Regions from separate parts of the Nonomuraea sp. NPDC052129 genome, predicted to be linked through region 1. Evidence: riboswitches for the same ligand, from Rfam matches in the RefSeq annotation. Region 1 holds a riboswitch; the other holds the start of a gene.

Evidence for each region. A riboswitch is a leader RNA that binds a small molecule or an ion and turns the genes downstream of it on or off. The one in region 1 is predicted to bind thiamine pyrophosphate.
Region 2: another riboswitch for thiamine pyrophosphate. It lies ahead of AB0L53_RS02740 (FAD-dependent oxidoreductase); the one in region 1 lies ahead of AB0L53_RS43290 (cytosine permease).

The regions. Positions count from the first base shown of each region.
Region 1 covers NZ_JBFAVX010000029.1:111,563-119,827, reverse strand. Annotated here, with positions in the region: gene AB0L53_RS43325 (LCP family protein) at 1-167, shown strand, start outside; gene AB0L53_RS43320 (GPP34 family phosphoprotein) at 198-851, opposite strand; gene AB0L53_RS43315 (transcriptional regulator) at 875-1,480, shown strand; gene AB0L53_RS43310 (DNA-formamidopyrimidine glycosylase family protein) at 1,524-2,402, shown strand; gene AB0L53_RS43305 (MFS transporter) at 2,420-3,841, opposite strand; gene AB0L53_RS43300 (helix-turn-helix domain-containing protein) at 3,917-4,357, shown strand; gene AB0L53_RS43295 (rhodanese-like domain-containing protein) at 4,365-4,688, shown strand; TPP riboswitch at 4,714-4,826, shown strand; gene AB0L53_RS43290 (cytosine permease) at 4,817-6,160, shown strand; gene AB0L53_RS43285 (methylated-DNA--[protein]-cysteine S-methyltransferase) at 6,182-6,748, opposite strand; gene AB0L53_RS43280 (PAS domain-containing sensor histidine kinase) at 6,845-8,265, shown strand, end outside.
Region 2 covers NZ_JBFAVX010000001.1:597,616-605,880, reverse strand. Annotated here, with positions in the region: gene pknB (Stk1 family PASTA domain-containing Ser/Thr kinase) at 1-1,297, opposite strand, end outside; gene AB0L53_RS02750 (thiazole synthase) at 1,524-2,231, opposite strand; gene thiS (sulfur carrier protein ThiS) at 2,272-2,472, opposite strand; gene AB0L53_RS02740 (FAD-dependent oxidoreductase) at 2,469-3,809, opposite strand; TPP riboswitch at 3,799-3,915, opposite strand; gene AB0L53_RS02735 (FAD-dependent oxidoreductase) at 3,974-5,137, shown strand; gene AB0L53_RS02730 (Rv2175c family DNA-binding protein) at 5,168-5,542, shown strand; gene thiE (thiamine phosphate synthase) at 5,520-6,155, shown strand; gene AB0L53_RS02720 (polyprenyl synthetase family protein) at 6,290-7,357, opposite strand; gene metF (methylenetetrahydrofolate reductase [NAD(P)H]) at 7,431-8,265, shown strand, end outside.

The DNA of each region.
Region 1 (8,265 bases):
GCCTGGCCATGGGCGACAGCCCGGTGACCACGGTCGTGCCGTTCGGCGGCAACGAGATCGCGGGCGGCGGCAGCGCGGTCAAGTGGGACAGGGAGAAGGCCACAGCCCTGTTCAACGCGATCAAGGAGGACAAGCCGGTGCCGAAGGAGATCCTCGACGCCGGCTGATCCCATCCTCTGGCCGACCCTTGGGGGTGCCTAGCTCCCTGCGGTGGTGGCGCCGATGGCGGCGGTGGTGGCGGCGATCACCATGACCGAGTTGATCGCGGCGATCGTCTTGGCCACCGCGTCGCCCGCCCAGTCGCCCTCGGAGATCTCCTTGATGCGGGCCTTGTTCGCGCCGGGGAACGCCTTGCGGTCGAGCTTGGCGGCGTGCATGACGGCGATGAGCACCGCCGTGCGCCCGTCGGGCTCGGCGCCCGCCAGGACGCCGCTCACGCGCTGCCTGACCTCCGCCTCGACGCCGCCGTCGGCCTCCGGCCAGCGGGTGGTGGGGAAGATGCCGAGCACCTTGCCGCGCTCCTCGGCCAGCACGCCCGTCTCGGCGAGCCGGACGAGCAGGCGCCGGCGCAGCTTGGTGGAGTGGAACCGCTGGACCCACCAGTCCGGCTTGCGCTCCTTGCGCTCCTCCGCGATGCGGGCCAGCGCGGCGTCGAGTTCGTCATCGCCCAGCGGCGTGGCGTCCTCGAGGGACACCTTCTTGCCGGTCAGGGCCACCCGCTCGGTGATCGCCAGCTCGGCGAGGATCGCGCCGCCGAGCGCCGGATCCAGTTGGCTGGCGCTGATGAGCTGCTTGCCCTCCTTCTCGCTGTAGGCGAGCAAGAGGAGTTCTTCCGCGATCGTCACACTCATTCCCTGACACTAGCCTGCCGCTCATGGGTATCTCCGAGAAGTTGCACGCGGCCGGGCGCCCCCTCCTCGACGCGCAGCTCGCGCATCCCACGGTCGTCGGCATCGGGCGCGGCGATCTGGCGGAGCCGGTGTTCCGGTCGTGGCTGGAGCAGGACTACCTGTTCCTGCTGGACTATGTGCGGGTGTTCGCGCGGCTGGCCTGGCAGGCGCCGGCCGCGCATCTGGGCGATCTGGTGGACCTGGCGCACACGACCTTCCATGACGAGCTGAGCCTGCACCGGGAGCTGTCGGCCTCGTTCGGGGCGGATCTGGAAGGCGCGCGGAAGGGGCCGGCGTGCGCGGCCTACACGGCGTTCCTGCTGGAGTCGGCCGCCGATTATGGCGAAGGGCTGGCCGCGCTTTATCCCTGCATGTGGGGATATTCGACGCTCGGTCGGCTGTTGGCGGAGGACTTGCCCACCGAGCCGCGCTATCGGCGGTGGGTGGAGACGTACGCCGATCCCGGCTTCGCGGCGCTGACCGTGCGGATCGCCGAGATGATCGACCAGGCCGATCCCGAGCCCGCGCGGGCGGAGGCGCTGTTCCGTGAGGGGATGGCGCACGAGCTGGCGTTCTGGGATGTCCCATAGTTATCCACAGGCTGTGGACGAAGGTGCGTCGTACCCTGGTGGCATGCCTGAACTCCCCGAAGTGGAATCGCTCGCCGGTTTCCTGCGCGAGCGGGCGGTCGGTCGCACGCTACTGGGCGTCGACGTGGTCGCCTTCTCGGCGCTCAAGACGTTCGACCCGCCGGTCACCGCGCTCGGCGGGCTGACCATCACGGGCGTGGCCAGGCATGGCAAGTTCCTCGACTTCGACTGCGACGGCCTGCACCTGGTCATCCACCTGGCCCGCGCGGGGTGGCTGCGCTGGCGCGAGGACCTCTCGGGCGCGAAGCCGGTCCGTCCGGGCAAGGGCCCGTTGGCGGTACGGGTACGCCTGGCGCCCGACGACGAGGGCCTGGCGCCCGGGTTCGAGCTGACCGAGGCGGGGACTCAGAAGCGCCTAGCCGTCTATGTCACGAAAAATCCGGATGACGTGCCGGGGGTCGCCGCCCTCGGCCCCGACCCTCTCGACGACGCCTTCACCGTGGCCACGCTCAAGGCCATCCTGAACGGGAGCCGCACCCAGGTGAAGGGCTTGCTGCGCGACCAGAAGGTGATCGCGGGCATCGGCAACGCCTACTCCGACGAGGTGCTGCACGCGGCCAAGATGTCACCGTTCAAGATCGCCTCGACCCTCACCGACGCCCAGATCGCCGACCTGCACGAGGCCATCGTCACCACGCTGCGCGAGGCGGTCGAGCGGGCGCACGGCCTGGCCGCCAAGGACCTCAAGGCGGAGAAGAAGTCCGGCCTTCGCGTGCACAATCGCGCCGGTCAGCCGTGCGACGTCTGCGGTGACACCATTCGCGAGGTGTCCTTCGCGGACTCCTCGCTGCAGTACTGCCCCACCTGCCAGACGGGCGGCAAGCCGCTGGCCGACCGCCGCCTGTCCCGCCTGCTGAAGTAACGCCTCCGTGCTGGTGGTCACGCTCCGACTATGACGGGCTTCTCTGGCTCTCCGGACTCGTGTGCGGGGGAGGGTGGGCGTCGGCGTAGGCCGGTGGCCATGATGATCGCGGCGACGGCCGTGGCGGCCAGCGGTACCAGGAGTGCCGTCCTGATGGCCGCCAGTCCGGCCTCGGCGGAGGTCGCGTCGCCCAGTGCCGCCACGCTGACCGCCGTGACCATGGACAGCCCGAGCGCCGCGCCGAACTGGAAGGCCGAGTTAAGCAGCCCACCGGCCAAGCCCTGCTCGTCCTCCGCGATGCCCTCCGTGGCGACGATCGTGAGCGGGCCGTACACGAAGGCGAACATCAGCCCGATCAGCAGCATCGACGGCAGCATGGCCGCGTACGACCAGTCCATCCCGACCCCCACGAACAGGCCGTAAGCCGCGAGCCCCGACAGCAGGCCGCCGAAGATCACCCGGGCGTTGCCGTACCTCTGCACCAGCCACGGGGTCAGCGTCGGCGCGAGCACCACGTCGGCGGCGGCGGCGAGCAGGGCCAGGCCGGTCTGGACGGTGGACCAGCCGCGCAACTCCTGCAGGTACAACGTGACCAGGAACTGGAAGCCGAAGAACGACGCGGTGAGCAGCAGCGCCGTCAGGTTGGCGCGCACCAGTGGCGCGGAGCGCAGGATGCCCAGGCGGACGAGCGGCGTGGCCGACCGCCGCTCGATCGCCACGAACGCCGCCAGCAGCGCCACGCCGCCCGCGAACGCGCCGACGGTCCAGGCCGGGCCGTCGGCGGGGTGCTCCAGCCGTACCAGGCCGTAGACCAGCAGCGTCATCGCGCCGGTGATGGTCGCGGCCCCGGCCAGGTCGACGCCACCTGCGGGCCGGGGCGTCGGCCGCTCCTTCAGCAGCGGGACGGCGGCGATCAGGATCGCCAGCGAGAAGAGGACGGGCGCGAAGAAGACCCAGCGCCAGCCGATCGAGCTCAGCAGACCACCGATCACCAGCCCGAGCGCGAACCCGGCGGCCCCCGTCCCCGCGTACACCAGCAGCGCGCGGTTGCGCTGCCTGCCCTCGGGGAAGCTCGTGGTGATCAGCGACAGCCCGGCGGGCATCATGAACGCGGCCGCGACCCCGGTGAGGAACCTGGCGACCAGCAGCACCCACCCCTCGGTCGCGAACCCGCCCAACCCGGAGAACACCACGAAGACGCCGAGCCAGAGCAGGAACATCCTGCGCCTGCCCAGCAGGTCGGCCGCCCGGCCGCCGAGCAGGATGAAACCGCCACAGCCCAGGACGTAGGCGCTCACCACCCCGCTCAGCATGCCCGTGGACAGCCCCAGATCCGCCCTGATCGAGGGCAGGGCCACGTTCAGCATGGCCACGTCGGTGCCCTCGATGAAGATGGCTCCGCACAGCACGATCAACATGCCCCAAGCGCGTTTGGACATGGTCAACTCCTGGTTACTTATCGGCATTCGGTTATCTCTGGTAACCGTCCAAATCATCCGGCAGTATGAAATGTCATGGAAGACGGCACTTCTAAGTCACCCGGTTACTGCGAGAGCACCGTGGACGACGACTACGACGTGTGGCAGTGGGACACCAGGGAGGACTGCGAGGTCCGGCAGATACTCGACCGCGTCGCCGACAAGTGGTCGCTGCTGGTCATCGCGCTGCTCGACTGCCAGAGCCTGCGCTTCACCCAGCTGCGCCGCGAGATCGACGGGGTCAGCCAGCGGATGCTCAGCGTGACCCTGCGCCACCTGGAGCGCGACGGCCTGGTCAGCCGCACGGTTCACCCCGTCGTGCCCCCGCGGGTCGACTACGCGCTCACGCCGCTCGGCCGGACCCTGCACCAGACGATCAAGAGCCTGGTCACCTGGACCGAGGAGCACCGGCAGGAGATCGCCACGGCGCGTGCCGCCTATGACCAGCGACGCGAGATGACCAGCGACGCGAGATGATGGAGGCATGACGGTTCCAGAGATCTCGGCCAGCGACGTTCCCGCCGACGCCTACCTGCTCGACGTGCGTGAACAGGACGAATGGGTGGCCGGGCACGCGCCCGAGGCGGTGCACATCCCGATGACGCAGATCCAGGGGCGGGTCGAGGAGGTGCCGGGCGACCGGACCGTCTACGTGGTCTGCCGGGTCGGCGGCCGGTCGTTCCAGGTCGCGGCCTGGCTCAACCAGCTCGGGCGCGAGGCGGTCAACGTCGACGGCGGCATGCAGTCGTGGGCGGGCGCGCGCCGCCCGATGGTCAGTGAGACGGGGCGCCCGCCGTTCGTCGCCTGACGGATGGCATAATCCGCTCGACAACTACACAAACCGCGGGAGCTCGGGGTGCACCGGGCTGAGAGGGCGACTGACCTGTCGCCGACCGCATGAACCTGTCCGGGTAATGCCGGCGTAGGGAGTGTGAGATGACGCATGTCGTCGACGAAGTCCCGCTGACCCTCGAAGGGACGCCCCCCAAGACGCTCGGGCTGCTCGACCAGGGGGCCCTGTGGGCGAACCTGGCCGTGAGCCTGCTGGGGTTCAGCGGTGCGCTGTTCCTGCTCGACCCGCTCGGCGGCAGCCCGCTCAGCCTGAGCGCGGCCCTGCTCGCCGCCCTCGTCGGCAGCCTGGTCGGCACGGCCATGGTGGGGCTGTCGGCCATCCCGGGCACGCAGACCGGGCGGCCGGCGATGGTGCTGCTGCGCGGGTTGTTCGGGGCGCGGCTGTCCTACATCCCGACCGTGCTCAACATCGTCCAGATGATCGGGTGGGGCGCCTTCGAGCTGTGGGTGATCGCCAAGGGCGCGATGGCCATCTTCGGGGCCGTGGTGCCGTACCAGGTGTGGGTGGTGGTGGCGGGGGCGCTGACCACGTCGCTGACCATCTGGCCGCTCGGGTCGGTCCGGCTGCTGCGGCGCTACGTCACCATCGGGGTGATCATCTCGCTGGTCTGGTTCGCGGTGGCGTTCCTGTCGAAGGCTCCGCCGCAGGGCGGCGGGTCGTGGACGGCGTTCGCGCCCGCGGTCGACTACGTCATCGCGCTGTCGGTCTCGTGGGTGCCGATCGCGGCGGACTTCGCCCGGCACTCCAGGTCGAGCCGGGCGGCCTTCGCGGGCGTGGTCGGCGGCTACACGCTGGCGCAGGTCGCCTGCCTGGGGCTGGGCGTCTACGCGGTGGCCATCGCCGGGTCCGCCGCGGTGGCCGCCGACGGCACGGCCGTGTTCGGGGCGTTCGTGGCGGTGCCGCTGGGCGCGCTGTTCTTCGCGATCTTGGTGTTGCGGGAGGCCGACCAGTCGTTCGCGAACGTCTACTCCACGACCATGTCCCTGCAGAACCTCATGCCGCGCGTCGACCGGCGGGTCTTCTCGATCGCCATCGGCGTGCTGACCACCGCCATCGCGCTGGTGGTCGACGTGAACTCGTACGGGGCGTTCCTGGGCGTGATCGGGGCGGTGTTCGTGCCGATGTTCGCGGTGCTGGCGGTCGACTACTTCGTGCTCGGCGGATCCTCGGGGTGGAACACCAACGAGGACGCGCCCGCCCGCTGGTCCATGCTGGTGCCCTGGGCGCTCGGCTTCGTGGCCTACTGGCTGACCACCTCCACGCCGACGGTCGAGCGGTGGGACGGCCTCTGGGCGGCCGTACGCGAGGCCACCGGGTTCACCAGGCAGCCGTGGATGAACGGGGCCCTGGGCGCGGCTCTGGTGGCGGCCCTGGTGACGCTGGCGATCGGCTGGGCGACCAGGCGCGCGTCGATCACGCGTCGTTGAGCTCGCTTCTGAGTACGTACCTCAGGCCCGTGAGCGTTTCTCGATGTTGAGGAGATGACGCTTGGCGGCCTGGCCGCCCGCGTAGTCGCCGAGTTCGCCGTCGACCGGCACGATCCGGTGGCACGGCACGACCACACAGACGGGGTTGGCGTTGAGCGCGTTGCCGACCGCGCGCAGCGCGCGCGGGCGGCCGATGCTCTCGCCGATCTCGTCGAGGGTCGCCGTCTCGCCGTAGGGCACGGCCATGGTCTTCTGCAGCACCGTACGGGCGAACGTCGTGGCGATGGACAGGTCCACCGGTGTGGCGAAGGCCCGCAGGCGGCCGGAGAAGTAGGCGTCGAGCTCCCTGCGCACCGGGTCGAGCCGCCCGGGGTCGGGCCCGACGAACGCGCCCACATGGCGGACGACCAACTCGAAGACGGTGTCCTCCGACTCGAAGCTGCACGCCACGATGCCCTTGCCGCTCACCGCCAGCACCAGCCGGCCGACCGCGCCGTCATAGGTGCCGAACGCCACATCGGGCGGCACCTCGCCGCGATAGGTGGCGGAAGTCACCCGCAGCAGGGCATCGAGGTCTCCACTGGACATACCCGCCACCCTCTTCCGCCGCCCTGAAAGGCCGTGCCCGCAGCGTATCGGACGGATCGCCCGACGAACGCCGCACGCCACAGGCACTATGGAGGTGTGGGTGACGACAGAGCAGGCAGTGACGATGAGATCGCTCGCGCGGTGCTCGCCAGCTCGCCCAACGCCGTGGTCGCGCTCGACAGGGACCAGACCGTACTCGTCTGGAACCGGGCGGCGGAGCGGCTCTTCGGCTGGTCGGCCGAGGAGATGCTGGGCCGCAGGGCGCCGATCGTGCCGGGGGAGCTGACAGCGGAGCACAACGCGGTGCTCGAACGGGTGCGTACGGGCGGCCAGGTGTCGCTGCGTACCAAGCGGTTGCGCAGGGACGGCACCGTGCTCGACCTGAGGGTCGACACGAGCGCGCTGCTCACGGGCAGCGCCGTGGCGGGCTACGTCTTCGTGCACCATCTGACCGAGGCCGACGAGGCCGCCAGGAACCGCATGGCGCGGCGGGCCCGGCTGGTGCGCCGGCTCACCGACGTGGTCGGCGACATCAACGCCGAGCTGGAGCTGTCCACGGTGCTCGACCGCATCGCGGCCAGCCTGACCGAGCTGACCGGCGCCGACGCGGGCGGCTTCGTGCTCATCGAGGGCGAGCGGCTGCGGCTGGTGAGCGCGCACCAGTTGCCCGACTCGCTCAAGGACGTGACGGCCGAGCTGCGTACCAGCCTGGTCGGCAAGCTCTTACGCACCGGGAAGACGGTGATGCTGGAGTCGCAGGGGCTCGGCGACCTGGTGTGGGCCGAGCTCGACGGGCTGCACACGATCGCGCTCGGCCTGGCCGCGGTCGGTGGCCGTCCCTACGGGGCCCTGTACGCGCTGTTCGCCGACCGCAAGCCCGGCCATCTGGAGCTCGAACTCCTGGAGCTGCTGGCCGGGCACGCCGGCATCGCGGTCGGCAACGCGGTGGCCTATCAGGAGGCCGTACGTCAGCGGGCGCACGAGCGGGCGGTGTTCGATGCCAGCGCCGACGGCATCGCCGTGCTCGACCGCGCCGGGCGGGTCAGCCAGTGGAACCCGGCCGCCGCCGAGCTCACCGCGACGCCGGGAGAGGCCGTCATCGGCGGGCCGCTGCCCTTCCCGCTGCCCAGCCCGGGAGAGAAGCTCACCTACCAGCTGGAGAGCGGGCGCTGGCTGGACGTGGTCAGCGCCAAGATCGAGGAGACCGGAGAGGTGGTCGTCGACTTCCGCGACGTGACCACGGCCAAGGAACTGGAGGAGGCCAAGGACCTGTTCCTGGCCACGACCAGTCATGAGCTGCGCACGCCCATCACGATCGTGCGCGGGTTCGCCAGCACGCTCGACGCGCGCTGGGACAAGCTGAACGACACCGAGCGGCGCTCCGCCGTCCACACGATCGCCGAGCGGGCCAGGTCGCTCGGCCAGCTCATGGACCACCTGCTGCTCGGCGCCAGGGCGGGCGCCGACGAGCCGCCGGTGCGCATCGAGGCGTTCGATCTGGCCGAGCGGATCCACGC
Region 2 (8,265 bases), on a different contig from region 1:
GGCCCAGCGAGGGGACCAGCGTGAGGGCCGCGCCCCGCTCGACCTCGACGTTGCGCCCCGGGTCGGTTCGCAGCACGAGGCCCTCGGCGACCTTCTCGTCGTGCTGGCCGGGGGCCGTCTTCACCTGGAAGCCCTGGCCGGCGGCGGCTTTCTGGGCGACCGCCAGGTCCCTGCCGACCAGGTCGGGCACCGGCACGTACGTGGTCTGCGAGAAGTACCAGCCCGTCAGCGCCACCGCCACCACCATGACCGCGGCGAGCGCGACCAGGAACCAGTTGGGCTTGAAACCGGTGCGCCGCGCGGGCAGCTCTTCGCGCGGCTGGATCATCGTGTGGTTCGGCACCACCTGCGTCATCGCGTGCGGCGCGGTGGCGGGTCTGGAGCCCGGCATCGAGTACGGCATGGAGCGCGCCCCGGACGCCCCCGAGTGCATGGGCGGCGTCGTCGTACGGGGCAGCATGCGGTGCGCGTCCACGGCCGCCACCAGCATCGCGGTCGCGTCGGCGGGACGGTCGTCGGGGGAGCGGGCCGTGGCGTGCGTCACCAGCGTGTCGATCAGCGGCGGCACCTCCGGCACCACGGAGGACGGCGGCGGCACGGTGTCGTGGACGTGCCGGTAGGCCACCGACATCGGCGTCTCGCCGTCGTAGGGCTGCTCGCCGGTCACCAGCTCGAACAGCATGATGCCCGCCGCGTAGACGTCGCTGCGCACGTCGGCGCCGCCGGTCATGACCTGCTCGGGCGACATGTAGCCGATCGTGCCGATCATCACGCCGGTGCGGGTCTGGTTGGTCGCCTCGATCGCCCGAGCCAGGCCGAAGTCCACCACCTTCACCCGGCCGTCGTCGGTGAGCAGGACGTTCTCGGGCTTGACGTCGCGGTGCACCATGCCCGCCTGATGGGCCGCGCCCAAGGCCGCGAGCACCGGTATCATGATCTCCAGCGCCTCGCGGGCGGGCAGCCTGCCCCGGTCGCGCAGGGTGTCGCGGAGCGTCTTGCCGGGGACGTACTCCATCGACAGATAGACCACGTCACCGTCGGTGCCCTGGTCGAAGACATGCACCACGTTGGGGTGCGAGAGGCTGGCCACGGACTTGGCCTCGCCGATGAACCGCCGCACGAACGCCGGGTCCTCGGCGAGCGAGCGATGCATGACCTTCAGCGCGACCGTGCGGTCAAGCCGGACGTCGAGCGCCAGGTAGACGGTCGCCATACCGCCCCGCGCGATCCGGGACTCGATGCGATAACGCCCATCGAGCAGCCGTCCGACGAGAGGGTCCGCTGTCGTCGTGTCCACCCCGCTGAGTTTACGGGCGTTTTGCCACTGGCAAGGCCTGACCATCCGAAACCGATGCCGAGCCGTGCTCGTTGGAACGCGCCTATCTGGAACATAACCGGACATATCCTGTTTCGCCGGTTCCGCGTGGCGTCGGCGACTGCGGGCCTGTCCGGGGCCCTCGCGTGGCTACGGACCCGTCGGGGGCCTTCGCGTGGCTACGGAACCGTCCGGGGGTTTCGCGTGGCTATGGGCCCGTCGGGGAGGATGCCTCCGCGTAGCGGCGGCGGGGGATGCGGCCCGCCTGGTGGGCGAGCCGGCCCGCCTGGACGGCCGCTCTCATGGCCGTCGCCATCAGCTCCGGCCGCTGCGCCCTGGTGACGGCCGTGGCCAGGAGTACGGCGTCGCAGCCCAGCTCCATCGCCAGGGCGGCGTCGCTGGCCGTACCGATGCCCGCGTCGAGGATGACCGGCACCGAGGCCGCCTCCACGATGAGCTCGATGTTGTGCGGGTTGCGGATGCCGAGGCCCGAGCCGATCGGCGCGCCGAGCGGCATCACCGCGGCACATCCGGCCAGCTCCAGGCGACGCGCCAGCGCCGGGTCGTCCCCGATGTACGGCAGCACCACGAACCCGTCGGCCACCAGTCGTTCGGCCGCGTCGAACGTCTCGATCGGGTCCGGCAGCAGCGTCCGCTCGTCGGCGATGACCTCGAGCTTGACCCAGTTCGTGCCGAGCGCCTCCCTGGCCAGCCGGGCGGTCAGCACGGCGTCGCCCGCGGTGAAGCAGCCGGCGGTGTTGGGCAGGACCTTGATGCCGCGTTCGCGCAGCACGTCGAGCACCGAGCCGGGTGCACTGGGGTCGAGCCGCCGCATGGCGACGGTCGTCAGCTCGGTGCCGGACGCGACCAGCGCCTGGTCGAGCACCTCCAGCGACGGCGCGCCGCCGGTGCCCATGATGAGCCGGGAGGAGAACTTCTCTCCGGCTATGAGGAGATCATCCACCTTGCACCGCCGTCAGCACTTCCATCCGGTCACTGTCGCCGAGCGCTGTCGTCTCCCAGGCGCTCCGCGTCACCACCTCGTCGTTCACGGCCACGGCGACGCCGGTCGTCGCCGTGGTGAGCGTGAGTACGGCCTGCGCCACGGTGGTGCCGTCGGGCACCTCGTGCGGGGCCCCATTGATGGTCACATTCATGAAATATCCCGATATCTCAGCGGCGAGCACAGCTCCGCGAGCTCGCTCTCCTCGCCCAGCAGAATGGCCGCCGTGAGCGGGGCCAGCAGCACCCCGCCCCGGTGATGCCCAGTGGCCAGCACCAGCCCCGGCGTCCCGCTGGGCCCGATGAGCGGGACGTTGTCCGGTGTGCCCGGCCGCAGCCCCGCCACCACGTCGGCGATCTCCAGCTCGGTGACGCCCGGGACCAGCTCGTGGGCGTCCCGCAGCAGCTCGTACAGTCCGCCCGCCGTCACCCTCGTGTCGAACCCCAGCTCCTCCTGGGTCGCCCCGACCACCAGCTCACCGTCACCCCTCGGCACCAGGTAGACGGATTTGCCGTGGACCGTCCCGCGTACGCACCTGCCGAGCAGGGGCTGAGGGGAGCGCAGCCGCATGATCTGCCCCTTGACCGGCCGTACCGGGACATCGACCAGCCCGGCGCTCCACGCCCCGGCCGCCAGCACGACCTGCTCGCCCCGGATCTCGGCGGGGATGTCCGCCTGCGGGAGGCCCTGGTCCGGGGTGGCTGTCCCGTCCGGGGTGGCTGTCCTGTCCGGGGTGGCTGTCCTGTCCGGGGTGGCTGTCCCGTCCGGGGTGGCTGTCCTGTCCGGGGTGGTCGGCCCGGACGGAGTGGCCGTCTGGTCCGGGGGTGCGAGGCGTACGCCCACGACCTGGTCGCCCATGCCGCCGTTCCGGAGTAGTTCGCTGACGCGAGCCCGGACGAGGGGGACGCCCAGGCGGTCGAGTGCGGCCTGGAGCGCGGCGGTGACCCGGCGCGGGTCCACCCAGGCGTCTCCACGGGCCAGCAGCCCACCGCGTACGGAGGGCGCCAGCATGGGCTCCAGCCGACGGCACTCGCGCCCGGTGAGCCGCTCGACCGGTAGCCCCAGCTTCTCCATGAACGCGGCCAGCTCACCGAGCGCCGCCAGATCGTCGGCCCCGAACGCCACGGCCAGCGTCCCGTCGACCCGGAAGTCCAGCCCGGCCCGCGCGGCCTCACTGAGCCCGCTCACGACCGCTTCAGACGCCCCGGCCTCGTCAACGCGGGTGGCGGCGGGTTGCGTACCGGTGTCGAGGCCGGCGTCGGTGGCGAGTTCGGAGGCGAAGGACGGCCAGCGGCGCAGTGCGGCGAGGCCCAGTCGGAGCAGCGGCTCCTCCGTGTAGGTGACCTCGCTCACCGGCGCCAGCATGCCCGCCGCCGCGTGCGAGGCCCCGGTGGCCGGAGCCGGGTCGACCACGGTGACCGGCCGCCCCGAGCGGGACAGGCGCCAGGCGATGGACAGCCCGATGATCCCGCCGCCTACGACGATGTCCACGTCCGCTCCCTTCGCCGGCATGATCCGGATCAGGTGTCTTGCGGTCGAAGGCCCGGTGCAGCCTTCCTCTCAGCCCGGTAACGGCCGGACTCCCGCGCGTCTTACGTCTCCACCCTACGGCCTCGGCGCGACGTCCCGGCACGGGCCCCGTTATGGTCTTGAACGTGAATCATGTGGTGGTGGCAGGTGCCGGTCTGGCCGGTGTACGGAGTGTCGAGGCGCTGCGCGCGAAAGGGTTCGACGGCAGGATCACGTTGATCGGGCAAGAGCGGCACCGGCCGTACGACCGGCCACCCTTGTCGAAGGCGGTCCTGTCCGGCAGCAGTGACTCCAGCTTCGTCGACGCCGACCTCGCCGTGCTGGAGGTGGACTTCTGGCCGGGTGTCTCGGCCAAGGCGCTGCGTCCCGGCGTCGTCGAGACCACCGAGGGCGAGCTCGGCTACGACGGGCTGGTGATCGCCACCGGAGCCGAGCCGATCACGCTGCCCGGTGACGGCCGTCAGCACGTGCTGCGTACCCTCGACGACGCGCTGGAGCTGCGCGCCCGGCTCGTCAAGGGCGCCCACGTGGTGATCATCGGCGCCGGTTGGATCGGCGCCGAGGTGGCCACCGCCGCCCGCCGGGCCGGCTGCGAGGTGACCGTGATCGAGGCGGGCCCCACCCCGCTCGCCCAGGCGGTCGGCCCCGAGATCGGCGCCCGCACCCAGGGCTGGTACGAGGGCATCGACCTGCGGCTGAACACCCTGGTCGGCTCCGTGGACGACGGCGGCGTCACGCTCGCCGACGGAAGCCTCATCGAGGCGCACGTGGTCGTCACCGGCGTCGGCGTGCGCCCGACCGTCGGCTGGCTCGCGGGCTCCGGCGTCGACCTGGACAACGGCGTCGTCACCGACGAACACCTGCGCACCTCCCTGCCGAACGTCGTGGCCGTGGGCGACTGCGCCGCCTGGTGGTCGCGCCGGTTCGAGACCAGGCTGAGGGTCGAGCACTGGGACGCCGCGCTCAACTCACCCGAGGTGGCCGCCGCCACGCTGCTGGGTGTCGAGGCCGCCTACGACCCGGTGCCTTATTTCTGGTCCGAGCAGTTCGGCCACATGGTCCAGTACGCGGGCCACCACCCGGCCGGAGACCGCCTCCTCTACCGGGGCGAACTCGGCGGAAAATGGTCGGCCTGCTGGCTCACCTCGGACGACACCCTGGCCGCGGTACTCGCCGTGGACCGGCCCCGAGACCTCGTCCAGGGCCGCAGAATCATCGAAGCCGGACACCGCGTAGACGCCGAACGCCTGGTAGATCCCGACCTCTCCCTACGGGACTGTGTTGTTTGAGCAAGCACGCCATGTGGTAGTTGTGGTTTCGTGACGCTTTCTGTTGCGCAGATCGACCGGGAGACCGACCAGCTCGTCGCCGAGTGGCTCACTCTCCCCGAAGTGGCCGCGCGCCTAGACCTTTCGATAGGGCGGGCCAAGCAACTCCTCAAGGACCGGAAACTGCTCGGTGTGCGCCGGGGTGGTGGTGGGCCACAAGTGCCCGCGGTGTTCCTTGACGGAAAGGACGTGATGAAGGGTCTGCCCGGCACGCTCTCCGTGCTGCGCGACTCCGGTTACGACGACATCGAGTCGCTGCGCTGGCTCTTCACTCCCGACGACTCCCTGCCCGGCTCGCCCGTCGACGCCATCAGGGCCGGTCGCCATACCGAGGTCAAGCGGCGTGCCCAAGCCCTCGCTTTCTGACGCCCGCCTCTACCTCTGCACGGACGGCCGTCGCGAACGCGGTGACCTGGCCGACTTCCTCGACGCGGTGCTGGCCGCGGGCGTGGACATCGTCCAGTTGCGGGAGAAGGGGCTGGAGGCGCGCGAAGAGCTCGCGCTTCTCGAGGTCTTCCGCGACGCCTGCGACCGGCACGGCCGGCTGCTGGCGGTCAACGACCGGGCCGACATCGCCTACGCCGCCCGGCCCGACGTGCTCCACCTGGGGCAGGACGATCTTCCGGTGAAGGTCGCGCGAGAGATACTCGGCGACGACGTCTTCATCGGACGGTCCACCCACTCCATCGCCGAGGCGTCCGCCGCGGCCGTGGAGGAGGGCGTCGACTACTTCTGCTGCGGTCCCGTCTGGCCGACGCCGACCAAGCCGGGCCGCCACGCGCCGGGGCCATCGCTGCTCCGGCACGCGGCGTCGCTCGGCACCGGGCGGCCGTGGTTCGGCATTGGTGGGATCGACCTGGGCAATCTCAACCAGGTTCGGTCGTACGGGGTCGAACGGGTTGTGGTGGTACGCGCCATCACGGAGGCCGACGATCCGGGCGCCGCGGCAGCGGAGTTCGCCAAGCGCCTGGCCGGCTGACAGACGCGCGCGGGCGCCCTCCGGCGCCCGCCGCGCCGTACTCAGGTCGTGTGTGAGGCGGCGGGTCGTACACGCGGCCTCTCAGGGTGTGCGCGTGCGGCCTCTCAGGTGCGCCTGAGAGTGAGAGTGATGACTCAGGTGGTACGTGAGGTGGCGGCCACCGCCAGGTCCGACAGGGCCGCGCGGGCCTCCGGTGTGATGGGCGCCTTGCCGAGGAACGTCAGCGCCTCGCCGAGGTAGTCGCCGATCATGTCCTCGCACTGGCGCAGCGCCCCGGTGCCCTCGATGATGCCCCGCAGCACGGCCACCCCGTCCTCGTCGAGTCCGGGGTCGCCGAGCAGGGCTCGCACGGTCTCGGCGTCGCCGGGTGCGGCCGCGGCCAGCGTCCGGGCGACGAGCATCGTCCGCTTGCCCTCGCGCAGGTCGTCGCCCGCCGGTTTGCCGGTCTGCGCCGGGTCGCCGAACACGCCCAGGATGTCGTCGCGCAGCTGGAAGGCGATGCCGACCCGCCGGCCGTACTCCATGCAGAGCTCGTCCATCCACGGCTCCAGGCTGCCGGCGGCGAGCACCAGGCCGAGGCGGAGCGGTTGTTCGACGGAGTATTTGCCGCTCTTGTAGAGAGCGACGCGCAGGGCGGACTCGAAGGTGTTCTCGCCGTGCGCCTGCTCCAGCAGGTCGAGATATTGGCCACACATCAGCTCGGTGCGCATGTGGTCGTGCACCGGCTGGGCCGCCGACAGGGACTCGGGCGGCAGGCCGCTGCTGCGCCACATCTCGCCGGACCAGATCAGCAGCAGGTTGCCCAGCAGGATCGCCGCGCCCTCGCCGAACTGCTCCGCCGAGCCGTGCCAGCCCGACTTCTCGTGGATGGCCTCGAAGCGGCGGTGCGCGGACGGCATGCCCCTGCGCAGGTCGCTCTTGTCCATCACGTCGTCGTGCACCAGCGCGCTGGCCTGGAGCAGCTCCAGCGAGGCGGCGGCGGTGAAGATCCCGGGCACGTCGGTGCCGCCCGCGCCCCGCCATCCCCAGTAGCAGAAGGCCGGGCGCAGCCGCTTGCCGCCGGACAGCAGGTCTTCGGCGGCCGAGCGGAGCGGCTCGAGCTCGGTGTCGCCGGGGACGGGCAACTGCCGTCGGACGAACGTCCGCAGCGCGGCGTCCACCTTGGCACGCAGGGCGTCCAGGCTCGCGGCGTCAGTGGTCATGCATCTGAGACTAGTGGCCGGGCGGCCGAGCCGGATCTCCAGGGACGGGGCTTGTGGCGGTAGCCTGGGTCACATGGCGCTTGGTCGACCCTCCATCCTGCCCGATCGTGTTCCCACCGTCCGTGAGCTTCTCGCGTCCGGTGGCCGGTCGTTCTCCTTCGAATTCTTCCCGCCGAAGACGGACGAGGGGGAACGGCAGCTGTGGCGGGCGATCAGAGAGCTCGAGTCGCTGCGGCCGACGTTCGTGTCCGTGACCTACGGCGCGGGCGGCTCCAGCCGTGACCGCACCGTCGACATCGTCGAACGGCTGGCCCACGACACCACGCTCACCCCTGTGGCGCATTTCACCGCGGTCAACCACTCGATGCGCGAGCTGCGCCACCTGATCGGCCGCTTCGCGGACGCGGGGGTGCGCAACATCCTCGCCGTGCGGGGCGACCCTCCTGGTGACCCGACGGGCGAGTGGGTCCAGCACCCCGAAGGCGTCCTGTACGCCGAGGAGCTCGTGCGGCTGATCCGGCAGGTGGGCGACTTCTGCGTGGGCGTGGCGGCGTTCCCGTACAAACACCCGCGTTCGCCGTCGATCGAGTCCGACACCGACTTCTTCGTACAGAAGTGCCGGGCCGGCGCCGACTACGCGATCACCCAGATGTTCTTCCAGGCCGACGACTACCTGCGGCTGCGCGACCGCGTGGCGGAGCAGGGGTGTGACACGCCGATCATTCCGTGCATCATGCCGGTCACGCAGATGAGCACGATCGCCAGGTCGGAGCAGCTGTCGGGGGCGCCGTTCCCGGCGGACCTGGCGGCCCGCTTCGAGGCGGTGGCTGACGACCCGGCGGCCGTGCGGCGGCTGGGCATCGACCACGGGGTGGAGCTCTGCCAGCGGCTGCTCGATGAGGGCGCCC